4 regions of the Streptomyces sp. 4F14 genome follow, and region 1 is predicted to be linked to each of the others. Evidence: riboswitches for the same ligand, from Rfam matches in the RefSeq annotation. Region 1 holds a riboswitch; each other region holds the start of a gene.

Region 1 (5,352 bases):
GGATGCGCGGGGACGTCGTCGAGCGCTGGGCCGTCCTCGGCAACGACGGAGACGAACCTCTGGAGCTGCTGCGCGCCGACTCCGCGACCTGGACCCTCCCGCACCGCGAGGACTGGCGCCTCTCCCAGCTCCACGGCCGCTGGGCCGCCGAGTCCCGCCTCACGCGGACGCGGCTCACCTACGGCGAGAAGGTCATCGGCAGCCGCCGGGGCCACACCGGGCACCCGCACCTGCCCTGGGTCGCCCTCGACACCGACGCCACCGAGGAGCGCGGCGAGGTCTTCACCGCCGCCCTCGGCTGGTCCGGCTCCTGGCGGATCGCCGTCGCGCAGCTCCCCGACGCGCGCGTGCAGATCACCGGCGGCGCCGGGCACGACGACTCGGGCCTGCTCCTCCTCGCCGACGGAGACTCCTTCACCACGCCCGTCTTCGCGGCCCTGTGGTCCGACGGAGGCTTCGGCGGCGCCAGCCGCGCCTGGCACGCCTACCAGCGCGAGCACGTGATCCCGGACGCCGGCCAGGACCGCCCGGTGCTGTTCAACTCCTGGGAGGCGACCACCTTCGACATCTCCGAGGAGCAGCAGCTCGTCCTCGCGCGCAAGGCGGCCGACATCGGTGTCGAGCTGTTCGTCGTCGACGACGGCTGGTTCGGCGAGCGCGTCAGCGACCGCGCGGGCCTCGGCGACTGGACGCCCAACCCGGACCGCTTCCCGCAGGGCCTCAAACCGCTCGCCGACCAAGTGCACGGCCTCGGCATGCAGTTCGGCATCTGGGTCGAGCCCGAGATGGTCAACCCGGACAGCGACCTCTACCGCGCGCACCCCGACTGGGTGCAGTTCCAGGAGGGCCGCACGCGCACGGAGTTCCGCAACCAGCTGATGCTGAACCTCGCGCGCGAGGACGTCCAGGAGTACCTGTGGGAGCGGCTCGACACGCTCCTGTCCAGCGCCCCCGTCGACTACGTGAAGTGGGACTTCAACCGCTGCTTCACCGACGCCGGCTGGCCCGGCGACCCCTACCCGCAGCGCCTGTGGGTCGACCACGTGCGCGCGCTGTACGGGCTCCTGGACCGGCTGCGCGCCAAGCACCCCGGCGTCGCCTTCGAGTCCTGCTCGGGCGGCGGCGGCCGGATCGACCTCGGCATCCTCAGCCGCACCGACCAGGTGTGGACCTCCGACAACACCGACCCGCTGGACCGGCTCGCCATCCAGCACGGCTTCAGCCAGATCCACCCCGCGCGCGTGATGGCCGCCTGGGTCACCGACAGCCCCAACACCCAGCTCAACCACCGGGTCAGCTCGCTGAAGTTCCGGTTCGTCAGCTCCTTCGCCGGGGTCCTCGGGGTCGGCGGGGACCTCTCGGAGTGGACCGACGCCGAACTCGCTGAGGCGCGCGAGTGGGTGGAGCTCTACAAGGAGATCCGCCCCGTCGTCCAGCAGGGCGACCTGTACCGGCTGCGCGCCCCCGAGGGCGGCCTCAGCGCCGTGCAGTACGTGCGCGGGGACGAGGCGGTCGTGCTCGCCTGGCTGCAGGCCCAGCACTACGGGGAGACCGTCCCGGCGGTGCGGCTGCGCGGGCTCGACGCGACGGCGTCGTACGAATGCCTCGAAACCGGTGAAATCCATCGAGGTGCGGTATTGCTGCACCACGGGCTGCGGACCGGGCTCAGTGGTGACCTGGATGCGGCGGTATTCCGGCTGCGCCGTATCTGAGGTTTCTGTCCGAATTGGGAAACCTGTGAATCGGGCGCGTGAGCAGGGTCATATTTCTGGCCCTGCGTCACGCGTCATGTGCACGTAATAGCCCGGATTTTCAAGGGGATTCAGGGGTTCGGGCGGGTTTTCGCGCGGTGTGCCGGGACGGTCGAAACACGCCGTGAATCGACAGGAAAAAGATTCATATACAACTTCTGCTTGTCCCCGTGCGTCCGCGTCGCCTACGTTCATCACCAATCCGGGCGGACGCCGAATCCTGCCGCAGCCCGGAGCCGAAGACACCCACCAGGAAAACGGCAGGAGCGGGGGACCCACAGGCAGTTCCGTCTGGTCCGGTCTTCCGGAGCAGGCTTGGGGTAAAGCCGTGCCCAGTGCACGGCCGGACATCTCCTGTCCGCACCCGACAGCTCACCTCGCAGGCGCAGGAGAGGATTTCCATGCCCGCCAGGGGTAAGCACCGCCGCCCGAAGCCGCCTCGTTTCTCCCGGTCGCTCGCCGTGGCCGGAACGGGTGGCGCGGCGCTCGCACTTCCGCTCATCGGGGCCACCGGGGCACACGCGGAGACCGCGTCCTCAGTGTCCTCGGCGGGTACCTCCACCGCCGCCGCCACGGCGCCGGTCCCGGGGACGACCGTCCAGGCCGTGCCGGTCGCGCGCACCGCCTCGGCCACGACGCCGGCCACCACCCGCAAGACGACCACCTACACCGTCCGCTCCGGCGACTACCTCTCGAAGATCGCCGAGGAGCAGAACGTCACCGGCGGCTGGCAGCGCATCTACGAGGACAACCGGGACGCCGTCGGCTCCGACCCCTCGCTGATCCACCCCGGCCTGCGGCTCTCGCTCGGCGCGAAGGCGGCGCGGGCGGAGAGCCGGGCGAACACGGACACGCAGTCCTCGCAGCGGTCGTCGCAGAAGTCCCAGGGCTCCTCGGGCTCTTCGGACTCCTCGTCCTCGGCCTCGTCGTCTTCTTCGTCCTCGTCGAAGAAGTCCTCCGGCTCGTCGTCCTCCTCGAAGGCCACCACAGAGAGCGCCTCGTCCTCCTCCGGCTTCACCGCGCCCGTCCGGGGTGCGATCGTCGGCACGGGCTACCGCGTCTCCGGCAGCATGTGGTCCAGCGGCTACCACACGGGCGTCGACTTCGTCGTCCCGAGCGGTACGACCCTGCGGGCCGTCGGCGCCGGCACGGTCGTCTCGGCGGGCTGGGGCGGGGCGTACGGCAACCAGGTCGTCATCAAGCTCGCGGACGGCTACTACGCGCAGTACGCGCACCTCTCGGCGCTCAACGTCTCGGCCGGCCAGAGCGTCAGCGCGGGCCAGCAGATCGGCTACTCCGGCTCCACGGGCAACGTGACCGGGCCGCACCTGCACTTCGAGATACGGACCACGCCCGACTACGGCTCGGACGTCGACCCGCTCGCGTACCTGCGCTCGCACGGGGTCTCCGTCTGATCTTGCGCGATCATGATCGTTCTGTTGCGGTCATGTGGCATACGTCGACAGCCGGGAAAGCGCGGGGACAGAGTGATCTCCATCCCCTGAAAGCGCTTTCCCGGAGGTCCCGTGTCCGGCGTCAACCGACGTACCGTCATCAAGAGCGCCGCCGTCGCGGCCGCCGCCACCTCGTTCACCTGGCCCCTGTCCCGCCCGGCGGCAGCCGCCACCGGCACGGACACCGCCACCGAGCTGCACTGGCTGGAGGGCACCCCCGACGCCCACCCCGGCACCACCTGGGGCGTCCCCTGGGCGCGCGGAACGCACAGAACCGGACAGCCGCTCAGGCTCACCACCGCCGACGGCACCGACGTCCCCGTCCAGTCCTGGCCCACCGCCTACTGGCCCGACGGCTCGGTCAAGTGGACGGCCCACGCCATCGCCCCCGACGCCCCCAGAGCCGACCGCTACCTCCTCGGCACCGGCACCCCGGCCGCCCCGGAACACCGGGTGACGGTCCGGCGCGCGAAGGGCGGCGTCGAGGTCTCGACCGGCGTCCTGACGGCCCGCTTCGCGGAGAAGGGCGCCGACACCGTCGTACGGAGCCTGAGGCGCGGCGGGGTCGAGGTCGCGCGGGACGGGCGGCTCGTCGCGCTGCGGCAGGGGAGTGTGCGCGACGGGGCCGATGTGGAGGCGTTCGCCGGGCGGGTGGAGAAGGTGGAGGTCGAGCAGGACGGGCCCGTGCGGGCCGTCGTACGGGTCGAGGGGCGGCACCGGCACGACAAGCGCGGGTGGCTGCCGTTCGTGCTGCGGTTCGCGTTCTCGGCGGGCGCTGAGTCCTTCCGGCTCGTGCACACCTTCGTCTGGGACGGTGAGCAGGAACCCGGCCGCGACCAGGGCGACTTCCTGCGCGGGCTCGGCGTCCGCTTCACGGTCCCGCTGCGCGACCAGGCGTACGACCGGCACATCCGCTTCGCCGACTCCGGCGGCGGCCTCTTCGCCGAGGCCGTCCAGGGGATCACCGGCCTGCGCCGCGACCCGGGCGCGGCGGTCCGGGCCGCGCAGATCGCCGGGGAGAAGCTCCCCGACCCCGCGACCTGGGACACACGCGTCGCGAGCCGCCTCGCCTACATCCCCCAGTGGGGCGACTACACGCTGTCCCAACCCACCGCCGACGGCTACCAGATCCGCAAGCGCACCAAGCCCGGCCACGGCTGGATCCCGGCCGCCGCCGGTCAACGGGCCGCCGGCTTCGGGTACGTCGGCGGCGCGGGCGGCGGACTCGCCTTCGGCGTACGGGACTTCTGGCAGCGCCACCCCACCCAGCTCGACGTACGCGGCGCCGCGACCAGCGCCGCCGAGGTCACCCTCTGGCTCTACTCCCCGGAGGCCCAGCCCCTCGATCTGCGCTTCTACCACGACGGGTTGGGCCAGGACACCTACGACAAACAGTCGGACGGTGGCCTGGAGATCACCTACGAGGACTACGAACCCGGCTTCGGCACGCCCTACGGCATCGCCCGGACCAGTGAACTCACCTTCTGGGCCGTGGAGAAGACACCGGACGCCCCTCGGCTCGCCGCCTTCGCCAAGGCCGTCGCCACCCCGCCCCAGCTCGCCGCCACCCCTCAACGCCTGCACGCCGCCGGGGTGTTCGGCGACTGGGCGCCCGTCGACCGGTCGACCAAGGCCCGTACGGTCATCGAGGACCACCTCGACGACCTGTTCGCCTACTACCGCGACCAGCGCGAGGAGCGGCGCTGGTACGGGTTCCTCGACTACGGCGACGTCCAGCACACCTACGACGACGACCGGCATGTCTGGCGCTACGACGTCGGTGGATTCGCCTGGGACAACTCGGAGTTGGGCACCGACCTCTGGCTCTGGTACCACTTCCTGCGCACCGGCTCCGCCGAGGTGTTCCGGTTCGCGGAGGCGATGACGCGGCACACCGGCGAGGTCGACGTCTACCACCTCGGCAAGTGGGCGGGGCTCGGCACCCGGCACGGCGTCCAGCACTACGCGGACAGCGCCAAGCAGGTCCGTATCTCCACGGCCGCCAACCGGCGCTTCTTCTACTACCTCACCGGCGACGAGCGCACCGGCGACCTGCTGCGCGAACTCGCCGACGTGGAGCTGACGTTCCTCGCCGTCGACCCCCAGCGCAAGGTCCGCACCGACGGCTACACCCCCGGCGACCGGCA
Region 2 (5,352 bases), on a different contig from region 1:
CGCGCTCTGCATGGGGCCCAGCGTACGGCTCGCGTCCGACAACGGCGCGAGGCAGTCTGGGGGACGGAAGACGGCACCGACCGGACCGAGGCCGCGGTCCGGACAGCCGTCCCGGGGAGGCCGTCGCGCCTCCTCCGGGAACGCTTCACGTGTGGAAAAATGGTCTAGACAACCCTGAACACCGAAGGGCAGCATCATCATGGCTGAGCGCCGCGTCACCATCGGCTGGGCGGAGGGCCTTCACGCCCGCCCCGCCTCCCTCTTCGTCCGAGCCGCCACGGCCACCGGCGTCCCGGTCACGATCGCCAAGGCGGACGGCAACCCCGTCAACGCGGCCTCCATGCTGGCCGTACTCGGCCTCGGCGCCCAGGGCGGCGAGGAAGTCGTCCTGGCCTCCGCGGCCGAGGGCGCGGACGCCGCTCTCGACCGGCTGGCCAAGCTGGTCGCCGAGGGCCTGGACGAGCTCCCCGAGACCGTCTGACGCCACCCACGCGCGTGTACGGAGCCGCGCCGTCCCTTTCCGGGCGGTGCGGCTCCGTCATTTCCGGGGCGTCCCGGAATGAATTGCCCCGCAAAGACCCACGGGCGCACGAGCGCACACGAAAGGCGCGCGCCGAGAAATTCACGGCGCGCTCACAAAAGGGCAGCGAAAATACACTTCCGCCGAATATCTCTTCTTTGTATACGGCGCCCGTGTTAATGCCGCAGGCCGGACATGTTTACGACGTGTTGCGAAGTCCTCACACGGTCCGCGCCCGCGAAGCGCAGCCGGTGGGCGCCGAGGGAGCGCTCGGTGTGCAGGGCGGTGACCGCCCGCGCGCGCTCGGCGTCCCCGCGCGCGACGGCGTCGACGATCGCGCCGTGCTCGGCCCAGGAGTCGACGGGGCCGGCCGACGGCTCGACCGCGTACATCCAGGCGATCTTGTGGCGCAGCTGGGTCAGCGTCGAGGTCAAGGCGTGGCTTCCGGACGCCTGGGCGAGCGTCTCGTGGAACCAGCCGCCCAGGGAGCGCAGATCCTCGCTGTTGCCCCGCCTGGCGCGCTCCTGGCCCAGCCTGACGAGGCCGCGCAGCACCTTCAGGTGGGCCTCGGTGCGCCGCTGGGCGGCCCGGGCTGCGCCGAGCGGCTCCAGCAGCAGGCGCATCTCCAGCAGGTCGGCGGCCTCCTGCTCGGTCGGCTCGGCCACGCACGCGCCCGCGTGACGCCGCGTCACCACGAAGCCCTCGGCCTCCAGCGTGCGCAGCGCCTCGCGGACGGGGACGCGGCTGACGCCGTACCGGCGCGCGAGGAGTTCCTCGGTGAGGCGGCTGCCGCGCTCGTAGACACCCGCGACGATGTCGTCCCGGACGGCCGTGCACACCGAGTGCGCCGGAATACGCATGACGGACCTCCGCCTTAATCCCCGTGAAACGTCGACGGTTGACGTGTGTTCCGTGACTCTATTGCAATGAGCGGGAATTTCCGATGGCGAGCCGGAATCCATGGATATTTTTTGGACAGGGCGGCGTCCGAAACGTCGAAAGCCCCGGCCGAGGGGGCCGGGGCTGGACGATCTCGCGCGGGTCAGACGTCGACGCCGTGCGCGCGCAGGTAGGCGACCGGGTCGATGTCGGAGCCGTATTCCGGTGTCGTACGGGCCTCGAAGTGCAGGTGCGGGCCGGTGACGTTGCCCGTCGCGCCCGAGTAGCCGATGCGCTCCCCCGGGGTGACCGTCTGGCCCACCGCGACGGAGATCGACGACAGGTGGCCGTACTGGGTGTACGTCCCGTCGTTCATCCGGACGACGATCTGGTTGCCGTAGGCGCCGCCCCAGCCGGCCTCCACGACCGTGCCGAGGCCGACGGCGTGCACCGGGGTGCCGGTGGCGGCGTGGAAGTCGATGCCCGTGTGGCTGCCGGAGGACCACAGGGAGCCGCCGCTGCGGTAGCCGGTGGAGACGTACGAGCCGGTGATCGGGGCGACGAAGGCGTTCAGGCGGGCGCGCTCGGCCTCCCGGGCGGCGCGGGCCTCCGCCGCGCGCGCGGCCTTCGCCTCCTCGGCGGCCTGGACGCGCAGCGCCTCGGTGCGCGCGCGTACGGCGGCGTGCTCGACGGCCTGCCGCTGGTCGGCGGCCCGGGCCTCGAGGTGCTCGGCGACCAGGTCGAGGCGCAGGGTGACGGTGTCGTCGGCGGCCATGACCGTGTTCGCGGCGGTCGGTTCGGGGGGTGATCCGGCGGCCAGCGCCGAGGTCGTCAGCGCCGCTATGCCCGCCGCGCGGGCGGTCGTACGCTGCATCCGGGTCGCCTTGCGGCGCTTGCCGGTGGCGCAGGTGAACGCCATGGGGTCGAGTTCGTCCTTTCCTTCCCTCTCGCCTACCGGGTTAGCTGACGGGTTCGGAGCAGGAAGGTCTCCTACGGGCGCGGGCGCCCGATTCACCCCAGGGACTGTGGGTCCCCGGCTCCCCTGGCTCGCGCCGTACGGGGACTCGGCGATGGCTGTCCGGTGCCGCGGTGTGCGGCGTACTGCCCGACGAACAGCCCGGACGACGCTAGAGGGCGTGCCCCCGATTCCCAAACGCACAGCGGTTTTTGTAGCGCACACCACAGGGCAGAGGCATACCCTCCGGGCGAAAACGGTCACCCTCGGAGGGATGCGTTTCGGGTGGGGTGTGGCCCTGCGAACAGCGAACTCACGGGGGCTTGCGGTTGCTCGGTGGCACGCGCGCGTAGGGCTCGTCCCCGTCGCCCTACGCGCGCGTGCACCGGTGTCCCTACTCCGCCGTCACCACCCGCACCGGCCCGATCCCGAGCGCCTCGACCGGCTCCCGGATCTCCTTCGCGTCGCCGACGAGGACGGTGACGAGACGGTCGACGGGGAAGGCGTTGACGACCGCGGCGGTGGCCTCGACGGTGCCGGTGGCCGCGAGCCGCCGGTACAGGGTCGCCTGGAAGTCGTCGGGGAGGTGCTGCTCGACCTGGTCGGCGTGGGTCCCTGCGACGGCCGCGGCGGTCTCGTACTTGAGTGGCGCCACGCCGACGAGGTTCTGCACGGCGAAGTCGCGCTCGGCGTCCGTGAGTCCCTCGGCGGCGAGGGTGCGCAGGACGGTCCACAGGTCCGCGAGGGCGGGCCCGGTGTTGGGCGTGTCGACGGAGCCGCTGATGGCGAGCATCGAGGCGCCCGAGCCGTCCGGGGCGGAGCGCAGGACCTGCCCGAAGGCGCGCACGCCGTAGGTGTAGCCCTTCTCCTCGCGCAGGACGGCGTCCAGACGGGACGTCAGGGTGCCGCCGAGACAGTACGTGCCGAGGACCTGGGCGGCCCACACGCGGTCGTGCCGGTCGGCGCCCACGCGCCCGATCAGCAGCTGCGTCTGGACGGCGCCGGGCCGGTCGACGATGACGACGCGCCCGGCGTCGTCGGCGGTGACCGGCGGAACCGGCCGGGGCTGGCCGGCGGACCCCGTCCAGGCGCCCAGGGTCTCGCCGAGCAGCGCGTCGAGGTCGATGCCGTTCAGGTCGCCGACGACGACCGCGGTGGCCGTGGCGGGGCGCACGTGCCGGTCGTAGAAGGCGCGGACGGCGGCGGCGTCGATCTTCTCGACGGTGTCCTCGGTGCCCTGGCGCGGGCGCGACATGCGCGAGGTCGCCGGGAACAGCTCCTTGTACAGCTCCTTGGCGGCCCGCCGGGAGGGGTTGGCCAGCTCGTGCGGGATCTCGTCGAGCCGGTTGCGCACCAGCCGTTCGACCTCGCCCTCGGCGAACGCGGGCGCGCGCAGGGCGTCGGCGAGCAGCCCGAGCCCCTTGGCGAGCCGGGAGGCGGGGACCTCCAGGCTGAGCCGGACGCCGGAGTGGTCGGCGTGCGCGTCGAGCGTGGCGCCCGCGCGCTCCAGCTCGGCGGCGAACTCCTCGGCGGTGTGCCGGTCGGTGCCCTCGGAGAAGGCGCGCGCCATGATCGTGGAGACGCCGTCCAGGCCGGTCGGCTCGGCCTCCAGGGGCGCGTCGAGGAGGATCTCGACGGCGACGACCTGCTGGCCGGGGCGGTGGCAGCGCAGGACGGTCAGGCCGTTGCCGAGGGCGGCGCGCTCGGGCGCCGGGAACGCCCAGGGCTTGGCCTCGCCCGCCTGGGGCTGCGGGTGGAAGTCCATGGTGGCGAGCTCGGTCACTTGGCCGTCTCCTCGTTGTCGTCGCCGGCCTCTACGGTCGCTTCACGCGCGGGGTCGTCGGGAACGTCCCCGTCCTCGGCGCTGTCCGGGTGCTTGGGCTCGTAGACGAGCACCGCGCGGTTGTCGGGCCGCAGCCGGGCCTTGGCGATCTCCTGGACTTCCTGCGGGGTGATCTCCAGCACGCGCTGTACGGCGGTGAGGGCGAGCTGCGCGTCGCCGAACAGGACGGCGAAGCGGCACAGTTCGTCCGCGCGCCCGGCGACCGTGCCGAGCCGGTCCAGCCACTCGCGCTCCAGCTGCGCCTGCGCGCGCTCCATCTCCTCGGCCGTCGGGCCCTCCTCGGCGAACCGGGCGAGCTCCTCGTCGATGGCGGCCTCGATGACGGGCACCTCGACGTCCCCGGACGTCTTGACGTCCAGCCAGCCCAGGGAGGGCGCCCCGGCCAGCCGCAGCAGGCCGAAGCCGGCCGCGACGGCGGTCCGGTCGCGCCGTACGAGCCGGTTGTACAGGCGGGAGGACTCGCCGCCGCCGAGGACGGTCAGGGCCAGGTCGGCGGCGTCCCCCGCGCGCGTGCCGTCCTCGGGGAGGCGGTAGGCGGCCATCAACGCGCGCGCGGGGACCTCCTCGACGACGACCTCGCGCAACTGCTCGCCGATGACGTCCGGGAGGGAGCCGTCGCGCGGTTCGGGCTTGCCGTCGTGCGCGGGGATGGAGCCGAAGTACTTCTCGACCCAGGCGAGCGTCTGCTCCGGGTCGATGTCGCCGACGACGGACAGGACCGCGTTGTTGGGCGCGTAGTACGTGCGGAAGAACGCGCGCGCGTCCTCCAGGGTCGCCGCGTCCAGGTCGGCCATCGACCCGATGGGCGTGTGGTGGTAGGGGTGGCCGTCCGGGTAGACGAGGGCGGTCAGCTTCTCGAACGAGGTCCCGTAGGGGACGTTGTCGTAGCGCTGGCGGCGCTCGTTCTTGACGACGTCGCGCTGGTTCTCCATCGACTCGTCGTCCAGGGCGGTCAGCAGGGAGCCCATGCGGTCGGCCTCCAGCCAGAGCGCGAGCTCCAGCTGGTGCGCGGGCATGGTCTCGAAGTAGTTGGTGCGCTCGAAGCTGGTGGTGCCGTTGAGGGAACCACCCGCGCCCTGCACCAGTTCGAAGTGGCCGTTGCCCTTGACCTGGGCGGAGCCCTGGAACATCAGGTGCTCGAAGAGGTGGGCGAGG
Region 3 (5,352 bases), on a different contig from region 1:
GCGAGCCGCCCGGTACGGTCGACGCCCTGGCCGAGCCGCACGATGGTCATCCGGCGGTCCAGGTCGACGAGTTCACCGGTCCCGGGGGTGACGTCGGCGACGAGCAGGCGGATGGAGTTGGTGCCGCAGTCGACGGCGGCGACGCGGGTCACCGGGCGTCCCCCTCGACGAGCGTCACGCAGGCGCCCTTGCCCCACCACTCCGGCAGCATCGCGAGCGCCTCGTCGCCGAGGGGGTTCACGCCGGGGCCCGCGGCGAGCGAGTGCGCGACCAGGACGTGCAGGCACTTCACCCGGTCCGGCATGCCGCCGGCGCTCGGGAACCCGGCCAGCACCTCGATCTCGTCCCGGCGCCGGACGTAGTCCTCGTGCGCGGCCCGGTACGCCGCCGCCAGCTCGGGGTCCCGGCCGAGGCGCTCGGTCATCTCCTTCATCACACCGTTCGCCTCCAGCGTGCCGATGGCGGAGTTCGCCTTGGGGCACGTCAGGTAGTACAGCGTGGGGAAAGGGGTGCCGTCGGGAAGGCGGGGGGCCGTCTCGACGACGTCCGGCTGGCCGCAGGGGCAGCGGTGGGCGATGGCGCGCAGGCCCCGCGGGGGGCGGCCCAGCTGCTGCCGGAACGCCTCGACGTCCGCGTCGGTCGGCTCGGTGCGCTCGGTGGTCGGGGGAGGCGTTTGCATGTCGTACGGGAGTCTCTCTGCTGTCGGTAAGAGGTCAGGCGGGCGCGTCCAGTATCGGGGTACGCCGCCCCCGGCCTCACCTGCCGACCGCGTCCGCCTTGTCGACGCCGTCCCAGACGTTCGCGTACCAGGGCCGGTCGGCCGCGCCCGCGTCGACGCGGGCCTGCTTCGCGGCGTCCGGGTCGACGACGACGTACCCGGTCTCCCCGGGCAGGACGTAGTGGAGCCGCAGCCGGATCTGCTGCTCGGCGTAGGCGTCGTCCTGCCAGCGGGCCTTGAGGTCGCGGAGTTGCTCGACCTTCTGGCGGGCCTGTTCCTGCTCGCGTTCCAGGTCGGCGATCTCGGCGCGCTGGGAGACGTACTGGCGCATCGGGTAGGCGAGGGCGACGACGAGGGTGCACAGGACGAGGGCGAGGAGGGCGGCGCGGCCGGTGAGGCGGGAGCGGCGCTGCTGGCGTTTCGTCTGGGAGCGGTAGACGCGGGCGGCGGTCTGCTCGCCGAGGGCGCGGAGTCTGGTCGCGGTGGAGAACCGGTCCTTGTCCTTGACGGCCATGCGCCGCGCCTCCCGTTCCCGTTCATACGTGCGTACGTCCCCGCACACGGTACGGGACCGGGTACGGGGACGTACGAGCGACGCCCTTCTAAGCAGCGTCCCTAAGGGTGTTTCAGCCCTTGAAGCGCGGGAAGGCGCTACGACCGGCGTACACCGCCGCGTCGTCGAGGATCTCCTCGATGCGCAGGAGCTGGTTGTACTTGGCGACGCGCTCGGAGCGGGCCGGGGCGCCGGTCTTGATCTGGCCGCAGTTGGTGGCGACGGCGAGGTCGGCGATCGTGACGTCCTCGGTCTCGCCGGAGCGGTGGGACATCATGCACTTGAAGCCGTTGCGCTGGGCCAGCTCGACGGCGTCCAGGGTCTCCGTGAGGGAGCCGATCTGGTTGACCTTGACGAGGAGCGCGTTGGCGGCGCCGTCCTCGATGCCGCGGGCGAGGCGCTCGGGGTTGGTGACGAAGAGGTCGTCGCCGACGATCTGGACCTTGTCGCCGAGGCGGTCGGTGAGGACCTTCCAGCCGGCCCAGTCGTCCTCGAAGAGCGGGTCCTCGATGGAGACGAGCGGGTAGGCGGCGACCAGCTCCTCGTAGTACTCCGTCATCTCGGCGGCGGAGCGCTCCTTGCCCTCGAAGAGGTACTTGCCGTCCTTGTAGAACTCGGAGGCGGCGACGTCGAGCGCGAGGGCGATCTGCTCACCGGGGACGTACCCGGCCTGCTTGACCGCTTCGAGGATGAGGTCGAGGGCCTCGCGGTTGGAGCCGAGGTTCGGCGCGAAGCCGCCCTCGTCGCCGAGGCCGGTGGACAGGCCCTTGGTCTTCAGCACCTTCTTGAGGGTGTGGTAGACCTCGGTGCCCCAGCGCAGGGCCTCGGAGAAGGACTCGGCGCCGATGGGCGCGATCATGAACTCCTGGATGTCCACGTTGGAGTCGGCGTGCGAGCCGCCGTTCAGGATGTTCATCATCGGCACCGGCAGGAGGTGCGCGTTCGGGCCGCCGAGGTAGCGGAAGAGCGGCAGGTCGGACGCCTCGGAGGCGGCGTGCGCGACGGCGAGGGAGACGCCGAGGATGGCGTTCGCGCCCAGCGAGCCCTTGTTGTCGGTGGCGTCCAGGTCGAACATGGCCTGGTCGATCAGGCGCTGCTCGGTCGCGTCGTAGCCGACGAGCTCCGGGCCGATCTGCTCGATGACGGCGAGGACGGCCTTCTCGACACCCTTGCCCTGGTAGCGGTTGGGGTCACCGTCGCGCAGCTCGATGGCCTCGAAGGCACCGGTGGAGGCGCCGGACGGGACGGCGGCACGACCCGTGCTGCCGTCGTCGAGGCCGACCTCGACCTCGACGGTGGGGTTGCCTCGCGAGTCGAGGATTTCCCGGGCTACGACGACGTCGATGGACGGCACGAGCATCTCCTTCAGTGTGACGCGGGTACGCAGACCTCGTGGGCGCTGCGAGGACGAGCCTAACCGGCTCCGGGGCTTCGGCCAGCCGACCGCTCGCCCCGTGGGACAGAACCGACCGTACTCATTGTTCATACTCGGAACAAAGAGGGGGTGACAGCTGGGAGGACGGGGGGCAAAGAAAAACCCGCTCCGGTGCGTACGGGGGAACACGCACCGGAGCGGGGGCCCGTGAGGGACGGGGGGTGACCCTCACGGCGTCTTCACTGTGAGGTCCACGGATGTGAGCGGCCTGTGGTTCAGGTGTCTACTTCAGGTGGAGCTGCTGACCGGGGTAGATGAGGTCGGCGTCCTGGACGATGTCCTTGTTGAGCTGGAACAGCTTCTGCCAGCCGCCGGCGACCTTGTGCTTGGCCGCGATGGAGCTGAGGGTGTCGCCCTTGACGACCTTGTACTCGCCGTCGCCCTTCTTGACCTTCTGGCCGGTCGGGGTGGTGACGGTCTTGGACGCCTTGGGGGTGGTGCTCTTGGGGGCGGCCGGGCGCTCGGTGGAGCGGGAGGAGGAGTTCGACTCCGTACGGCTGCTGCTCGAACCGCTCGACGAGGAGCCCGAGTTGGAGGAGGAGCCGCCGTTGTAGCTGGCGCCCGACAGGCCCACGCCACAGCTCGGCCAGGCGCCCTTGCCCTGACCCGCGAGGACCTTCTCGGCTATCTCGATCTGCTGGGACTTGGTGGCCAGGTTCGCGGTCGGGGCGTACGCGGTACCGCCGTACGCGGCCCAGGTGGAGGCGGAGAACTGGACGCCGCCGTAGTACCCGTTGCCGGTGTTGATGGCCCAGTTGCCGCCGGACTCGCACTGCGCGACGGCGTCCCACTCGGAGGCGGTGGCGGCGGAAGCGCTGCCCGCGGCCATCAGGGGGGCGGCGACGGCGACACCGGTGACACCGGCAAGCGCGACGACACGAGTGGCCTTGGACGGGCGGCGGTGCTTGCCCTTGCCGGAAAACAGCATGGATCGATCCCCTCACCGACGCCTGCGAGGTGAGCTGTCGGGTTAGGGCCGGTTGAGTTGCCCTGTCGCTCCCGCGACTTCACCCCTAGCCGGGTCCGGCGTCAACCACCGTTCCCAGCACTTACCTTGGGTCCCCCGCTCCTGCCTACGGCGCTTGACGCGACGACTGTTCCCGGACGGCCGCTGGCAGGATTCGGCGTTGCGGCAGCCGGGGCTCGGGTTGCCGAGCGGTCACGACCGTAGACATGCGCTCAGCGGATTTTCAAAGACGATCAGGGCTTCTGAGACTCATCCCACACTTTCGCCAAACCCGGACATTAGACGCCAACCGGGACGCCGAACTGCCGTGGTTCCGCCCGCTTTTACGCCTTTGCCGTACGTCGGCTCAGTCGCCGAGAGACAGGGTCTGACCGGGGACGATGGCGCTCGGGTCGGCCCCGATGAGGCCCTCGTTCGCGGCGTAGAGGGCACGCCATCCGCCGTCAAGCTCAAGGGAGTCGGCGATGGAGCTGAGCGTGTCCCCGACCCGGACGGTGTACGACTGGGGCTCGTCCGCGCTCAGCCCGCGGTGCTTGCCGGTGCCGGCGGTCGAGAGGGTCGACGCGCTCTTCGGGGCGGGGACGGAGAGCGGGGAGGCGCCCACGGCCGCGCCGACGCCCGTGTCGACGAGGCTCCAAGAGCCGGGACCCTGCACCGGGTTGTCCGACTTGTCACCGCTTGACGGTTCTGTGGGCTTGCCGTCCGGAACCTGTGGGGCGTCCGGTACGACGCGGCCGGAGCCGTTGGACCTGCCCGCCTCGGCGGAGGTGCCGGTCTCCTCGGAGGGGGCCGACGACGACGGGGTGGGGGTCGGCGTCGGGGTGGGCGTGGGGGTCGGGGTCGGCTTGGCGGCCGTGCCCGTGTCGCCGGAGGTGCCCGAACCGGGCGTCGGGCTCGGCTCCTTGGACGGATCCGACGTTCCGGACGAGCCGGACGTACCGGTCGAACCCGTACCCGTGCTGGGGCTCGGGCTCGGGGTCGTGTCCGTCGCCGCCGCGCCGTTGTCCTTCGTCAGGCCCGCCGTGAGCGCGCAGACGGGCCAGAAGCCGGGGCCCTGGTCGGCGAGGATCCGCTTGCCGACCTCGATCTGCTCGGCGCGGCCGGCGAGGTCGGGGCGTTCGGCGTAGGTGAGGCCGCCGTACTTCTTCCAGTCGTCGAGCTTGATGTGCAGTCCGCCGAACTGGCCCGAGCCGGTGTTCTCGTCCCAGGCGCTGTCCGTCTCGCAGTCGGCCACCTTGTCCCAGACCGTGGTCCCCTCGACCCCGGCCGGGTTGCCGGCGGCGCTCGCGCCGCTCGCACCGAGCAGCGGGATGGCGATCGCGGAGCCGGTCACTCCGGCGGCGACGAGCAGGGCCGGGGCCTGGCGGGGGCGACGGTGACGGCCGTTCCCGGAGAGCATGCGGGCACCTTTCTCACGGCAGTGGGGGCGGGAGTGGCTGGGCCGCTCCGGCTTGTGAACGTATCGGCATACGATCACCTGTCACAAGTTCATGCCGCGCAGATCACGTGAAGATCACGGAGTTGAGGGCGTGTCATGTTTGCGCCGGGTCACCGGGGCGGGGGTGCCGGGGTGAAGGCGACCGGCAAAGTCCGCAGGCCACGCATGATGAGGCCGCCGCGCCATCTCAACTCCTCGGGGCTCACCGCGAGTTGAAGGTCCGGCAGGCGTGTGAGAAGTG
Region 4 (5,352 bases), on a different contig from region 1:
TGGCTGGGCGTGGCCTGCGACCTCGCCGCGCTGTGCCCGCCCTCGGAGACCGCCTTCAGCGTCGGCGCGGTGATCGTCGCGCAGGACGGTACGGAGATCGCGCGCGGGCATTCGCGGGAGGGCGGCGACAGCGTCGTCCACGCGGAGGAGGCGGCGCTCGCGAAGCTCGACCCGGCGGATCCGAGGCTGCCCGGGGCGACGGTCTACTCCAGCCTGGAACCCTGCGCCCGCAGGGCCTCACGCCCGGCGCCGTGCGCGCGGCTGATCCTCGACGCGGGGGTGCGGCGGGTGGTGACGGCATGGATCGAGCCGGACACCTTCGTCCAGGACGCGGACGGGAACGGACTGCTGCGGGACGCGGGGGTGGAGGTGGTGCTGCTGCCGGAGTACGAGAAGGCGGCGAAGGACCCGAATGGTCATCTATTGGGGTGATACGACTGGCGAGGGTGGGGGCGGGCGGTGACGCTGCCCACATGAGGTCAGTCAAAGCCGTAACCGCCCTCCTCCTGGGCGCCGCCCTAGCCGCCTGTTCCAGCTCCGCCGGCGAACCCCGCCAGATGGCCCGCGCCCTGCCCCCGGACGCCTCGTTCACGCACCCGGGGGTTCTCGTCGGTGCGGATCAGCTCGACGTCGTACGCGAGAACGTGCGCGCCGGGAAGCAGCCCTGGCTGCGGGCCTATCTGGACATGCGGGACAGCAAGTACGGCTCGTACAAGTACCGGCCGGAGCCGTACGAGAGTGTCGACTGCCCCGGCGGCGACCAGCCGGACCGGCCCGCGCACGGGTGTGTGGAGGAGCGGCAGGACGCGATCGCCGCCTACACGCAGGCCCTGCTGTTCCGGGTGACCGGCAAGCAGGCGCACGCCGTGAAGGCGCGGGAGATCATGGACGCCTGGTCGGGGCGGATCCGGCGGCACACGGAGGACGACGCCGGGCTCCAGACCGCGTGGGCGGGGTCGACGTGGGCGCGGGCGGCGGAGATCGTCCGGCACACGCCGGGGGCGGGGTGGCCCCAGGACCGGGTGCTGAGGTTCGAGGGCATGCTCAGGAACGCGTACCTGCCCGCCGTGACGAGAGAAGTCCCGGACTACAACGGGAACTGGGATCTCGCGATGGCGGACGCGGCGATCGGGATCGGGGTCTTCACGAACGACCACAAGGTGTTCGACCAGGCGCTGAGCAGGTTCCGGGCGCGGGTGCCGGCGTACTTCTATCTGGAGAAGGACGGGCGGGTGCCGATCGCGCCGGCGAGGGCCGGGCTCGACGACCCGGTGAAGCTGACGAAGTACTGGTTCGGGCAGACGACGTTCAAGGACGGCGTCTCCCAGGAGACGTGCCGCAACTTCAAGCACGCCGGGTACTCGCTGGCGGCGGCCTCGCACATCGCGGAGACCGCCTGGCACCAGGGTGTCGACCTGTACGGCGAGGCCAAGGACCGGCTGAGGGCGGCGGCCGAGCTGCACGCCCGCTACCAGGAGGGCGAGAAGGCCCCGGCGTGGCTGTGCGGCGGGAAGGTCGACCGGAACATGGGGCCCGACCTGGAGGTCCTGGTCAACCACCTGGAGGGCCGCCTCGGCGAGCCGCTCCCGGCGGCGCACCGGCTGGTGGAGCGGCACCGGCCCGCCGGTACGGACGACCTGTTCGTGGCCTGGGAGACGCTGACGCACGCCCGCAACCCGGGGGTCTAGGGAAACCGGTTTGGAGATCCGCCCGGCGTCTGCCTATAGTTGTCTCACCGACGCGGGGTGGAGCAGCTCGGTAGCTCGCTGGGCTCATAACCCAGAGGTCGCAGGTTCAAATCCTGTCCCCGCTACTGAAAGAGAACCGGGATCCTGGAAACAGGGTCCCGGTTCTTTTGTGCCCAGATGTGATCACTCTGTGTATCCCGCTGTTCTCATCAGCACCCCAACTTGCCCGTTTCTCCCTGCGGTTGACCCAAAAATCCCAGGCCAAAATGTTTGTCGATCAAGAGGAACGGCTTGGAAACGGCCCCCCAGGTCGATTAACGTTCGATAACGCAGCACGGTCACAGCCGTCACAAGAGGCGGCTCCGTGCGCACGCGCCGAATCCCGTAAGGGAACCGGGGAACCACCACCTTGGGGTGAATCACGCGGACGCCACCGCTCACGAGCGGGCGGTTTACGCGCGTAGGAGACCTTCCCGCTCCGAACCCGTCAGCTAACCCGGTAGGCAGCGGAAGGAAAGGAGTGCGCCCGCGTGGCGAACCCGACTGCCCCCGAGGCCCCCGCCCCTCAGCCGACCTTCGGGTTCGGCGGCTACCGAGCCGACGAAGAAGGCCCCTGGGAGGAGTGGAACCCGACGGCGGACTCCGTCCCGGTCAAGGGCAGGCACCGCGTAGCCAAGCAGCGCACCGGAGGCGGCGGCTTCGCCCGTAGCTCCACGGTCCTCGGCGTCGGCGTCATCGCCGCCGTCAGCGCGGGCGGCATGGCCAGCGCCAACACGGGCAACGCGCCCGTCTCCATCAACGTCGCCGACATACCCGGCGTCGGCTCCCTCGTCTCCGACGACGGCGACCAGGCCCAGGACCCCGCGCCGATCAGCAACATCGTCGCCGAGGCCGGCCAGGAGTCCTCCGACGCCGCCGAGGCGCTGCGCAGCCGGATCATCGCGCAGGCCGAGTCCCAGCAGACGCAGGCCGACCAGCAGGCCAAGGTCGCCGCCCAGCGCGCCGAGGCCGAGGCCGCCGCGAAGGCCGCCAAGGCCGCGCAGGCCAACGTCGAGGACGCCAAGGAAGAGGCCGACGCCGCGGCCAAGCGCAAGGCCGAGGAGGCGCGGCTCGCCGAGCTCGCCAAGCAGTACGCGCTGCCGACCTCCTCGTACACCATCACCTCGACGTTCGGGCAGTCCGGGGCCCTGTGGTCGTCCGGCTACCACACCGGGCTCGACTTCGCGGCGCCCACCGGGACGCTCATCAAGGCCGTCCACAGCGGGACCATCACGGAGGCCGGGTACGCCGGGTCCTACGGCTACCGCACCATCCTCACTCTGGATGACGGCACCGAGATCTGGTACGCCCACCAGTCGTCCATCAGCGTCAGTGTCGGCCAGAAGGTCGGTACGGGCGATGTCATCGGGCGGGTCGGGGCGACCGGGAACGTCACCGGGGCGCACCTGCACCTGGAGGTCCACCCCGGGGGCGCGTCCACCGGCATCGACCCGATGGCGTGGCTGCGGAGCAACGGGCTGAACCCCTGAGGTTTTTTGACGCGGGGCCGCTTCGGATTCGGGGCGGCCCCGGTTTTTTTATGCGCTGCTTCTGACCGGATCTTTGCGGTACCGGCGGAATGTGCGCGTCCGGGGCCGTCGTTGACGTAGAGCATGACTACTCTGCGCCCGCTCGGCTCCTCCGACCTCGAAGTCTTCCCCCTCTCCCTCGGCGGCAACGTCTTCGGCTGGACCGCCGACGAGGCGGCCTCCTTCGCCGTCCTCGACGCGTACGCCGCCGCGGGCGGCAACTTCGTCGACACCGCCGACGCCTACTCCGCCTGGGTCGAGGGCAACAGCGGCGGCGAGTCCGAGACGATCATCGGCAAGTGGGTCGCCTCGCGCGGCAACCGGGACGACATCGTCATCGCCACCAAGGTCAGCCAGCACCCCGAGTTCAAGGGCCTGTCCGCCGACAACATCAAGGCGGCGGCCGACGCCTCGTTGAAGCGCCTCGGCACCGACCACATAGACCTCTACTACACCCACTTCGACCAGCCCGACACGCCCGTCGAGGAGATCATCGGCGCGCTCGACGAACTCGTCCGGGCGGGCAAGGTCCGGCACATCGCCGCGTCCAACATCTCCGCCGACCGTCTGCGCGAGTCCCTCGACTTCTCCGACCGCGAGAACCTCGCCCGGTACGTCGCGATCCAGCCGCACTACAACCTCGTCTCCCGCGACACGTACGAGGGCGCCCTCCAGGACACCGTCTCCCAGGCCGGCCTGGCCGCGGTGCCGTACTTCGCGCTCGCCTCCGGCTTCTTGACGGGCAAGTACCGCCCGGGTGCCGTCGTCGAGGGCGCCCGCGCCGCCGCCGGGGCGGGCAAGCACCTGGAGTCCGAGCGGGGCGTGAAGGTCCTCGCCGCCCTCGACGAGATAGCCGGCGCGAGGGGTGTCGAGGTCGCGACGATCGCCCTCGCGTGGCTCGCCGCCCAGCCGACGGTCGCCGCGCCGATCGCCTCCGCACGGGTGGTCGAACAGCTCCCCGCACTGCTGGCCGTGGGCGAGGTGGAGCTGACGGAGGCGGAGGTGGGGTTGCTTACGGGGGCTTCTGCGTAGGGGGAGTTGTCCGGGGTTTCCTTCCCGGCGGTAAGGAGTGACGGCCTTGCCGCCGGAGTGCTTTCAGCCCGGGGAACGACTGCTCGGCCGCACGGAGTCGACAGCACTGCTTGCGCGTACGCCGGTTGACGAGCCGCTCCCTCTATGGGCGCCGGGCAGGTGCTCCGGGCGGCCCGAGCTGGGCGTTGCCCGTCTGAGGTCTACGCCCGGTACCCGCCGTAGGGCGCCCCGTACGCCGGAGGCTGCTGCCAGGTGACGGGCGGCTGCCACTGGTGTTGCCAAGGCAGCGTCACCGGCATCGGCGGGGCCGTCGCGCGGGCCGCGTATTCGAGGGCCGGGCGGGTGGTGGTGCGGGCGGTCCAGAGGGCTGCGAGGAGGCGCTGTTCCCTGGCCACGAAGTCGGCGGGCGGGTGCCCGAGGCGTCCCCGGCGGCGGAGCTGGGCGAGGGCCAGGGCCGTGGACTCGTACTCGGTGAGGGTCTTGGCCGCCGGTTTGCCCAGGTAGTGGGTCGCGTAGTCGCGGGCGACGCGGCGGGCCTTCATGGAGGAGAGGGCAAAGGGTTCGGCGGGGGAGAGCCAGCCGGCGGCGACGTACGCGGGGAGTTCCTCGCGCAGGTAGCGGAGTTCGCGTTGGCGGGTCCAGATGACCAGCCAGGTCAGGAGGCCGAACACCGGGACCATGAACACGCCGTACACGACGAAGAAGCCGAGCGGGCCGAAGTGCGCGGAGCCGTTCCACAGGGAGTGCATGCCCATCGCGAGGACGAGGCCGGTGAGGGGGAACAGGACGCGGCGTACGCGGCGGCCGTCGACCGTGAGCGCGGACAGGCCGAAGCCGATGCCGGTGAAGACCGTGAACAGGGGGTGCGCGAACGGGGACATGATCACCCGTACGAAGAACGTCGCCGCCGTCACCGACACCTTGTCGCCGGCGATCTGGTCCGTGCCGTACGCCGAGCCCAGATAGAGGATGTTCTCGGTGAACGCGAACCCCGCGGCCGCGGTTCCCGCGATGACGACGCCGTCGACGAGGCCCGTGAACTGCCGCCTGCGGAACAGGAAGAC

What was found. A riboswitch is a leader RNA that binds a small molecule or an ion and turns the genes downstream of it on or off. The one in region 1 is predicted to bind cyclic di-AMP.
Region 2: linked by a shared signal. The riboswitch ahead of ACLZOT_RS05300 (M23 family metallopeptidase) and the one ahead of ACLZOT_RS25110 (M23 family metallopeptidase) in region 1 are both predicted to bind cyclic di-AMP.
Region 3: linked by a shared signal. The riboswitch ahead of ACLZOT_RS31285 (transglycosylase family protein) and the one ahead of ACLZOT_RS25110 (M23 family metallopeptidase) in region 1 are both predicted to bind cyclic di-AMP.
Region 4: linked by a shared signal. The riboswitch ahead of ACLZOT_RS37155 (M23 family metallopeptidase) and the one ahead of ACLZOT_RS25110 (M23 family metallopeptidase) in region 1 are both predicted to bind cyclic di-AMP.

Annotation. Positions count from the first base shown of each region.
Region 1 covers NZ_JBLRVY010000014.1:244,526-249,877, forward strand. The annotation lists gene ACLZOT_RS25105 (alpha-galactosidase) at 1-1,712, shown strand, start outside; cyclic di-AMP (ydaO/yuaA leader) riboswitch at 1,953-2,150, shown strand; gene ACLZOT_RS25110 (M23 family metallopeptidase) at 2,153-3,166, shown strand; gene ACLZOT_RS25115 (Tat pathway signal sequence domain protein) at 3,278-5,352, shown strand, end outside.
Region 2 covers NZ_JBLRVY010000003.1:129,095-134,446, reverse strand. The annotation lists gene ACLZOT_RS05315 (GNAT family N-acetyltransferase) at 1-12, opposite strand, end outside; gene ACLZOT_RS05310 (HPr family phosphocarrier protein) at 200-481, shown strand; gene ACLZOT_RS05305 (GntR family transcriptional regulator) at 697-1,380, opposite strand; gene ACLZOT_RS05300 (M23 family metallopeptidase) at 1,563-2,318, opposite strand; cyclic di-AMP (ydaO/yuaA leader) riboswitch at 2,333-2,479, opposite strand; gene ACLZOT_RS05295 (M16 family metallopeptidase) at 2,749-4,137, opposite strand; gene ACLZOT_RS05290 (M16 family metallopeptidase) at 4,134-5,352, opposite strand, start outside.
Region 3 covers NZ_JBLRVY010000021.1:33,220-38,571, reverse strand. The annotation lists gene ACLZOT_RS31305 (exopolyphosphatase) at 1-152, opposite strand, end outside; gene ACLZOT_RS31300 (DUF501 domain-containing protein) at 149-679, opposite strand; gene ACLZOT_RS31295 (FtsB family cell division protein) at 756-1,232, opposite strand; gene eno (phosphopyruvate hydratase) at 1,345-2,631, opposite strand; gene ACLZOT_RS31285 (transglycosylase family protein) at 2,930-3,634, opposite strand; cyclic di-AMP (ydaO/yuaA leader) riboswitch at 3,639-3,797, opposite strand; gene ACLZOT_RS31280 (LysM peptidoglycan-binding domain-containing protein) at 4,020-5,072, opposite strand; gene ACLZOT_RS31275 (cytochrome P450 family protein) at 5,222-5,352, opposite strand, start outside.
Region 4 covers NZ_JBLRVY010000028.1:26,074-31,425, reverse strand. The annotation lists gene ACLZOT_RS37170 (dihydrofolate reductase family protein) at 1-432, shown strand, start outside; gene ACLZOT_RS37165 (alginate lyase family protein) at 474-1,688, shown strand; tRNA gene ACLZOT_RS37160 (tRNA-Met) at 1,740-1,813, shown strand; cyclic di-AMP (ydaO/yuaA leader) riboswitch at 2,052-2,211, shown strand; gene ACLZOT_RS37155 (M23 family metallopeptidase) at 2,219-3,217, shown strand; gene ACLZOT_RS37150 (aldo/keto reductase) at 3,341-4,288, shown strand; gene ACLZOT_RS37145 (PrsW family intramembrane metalloprotease) at 4,489-5,352, opposite strand, start outside.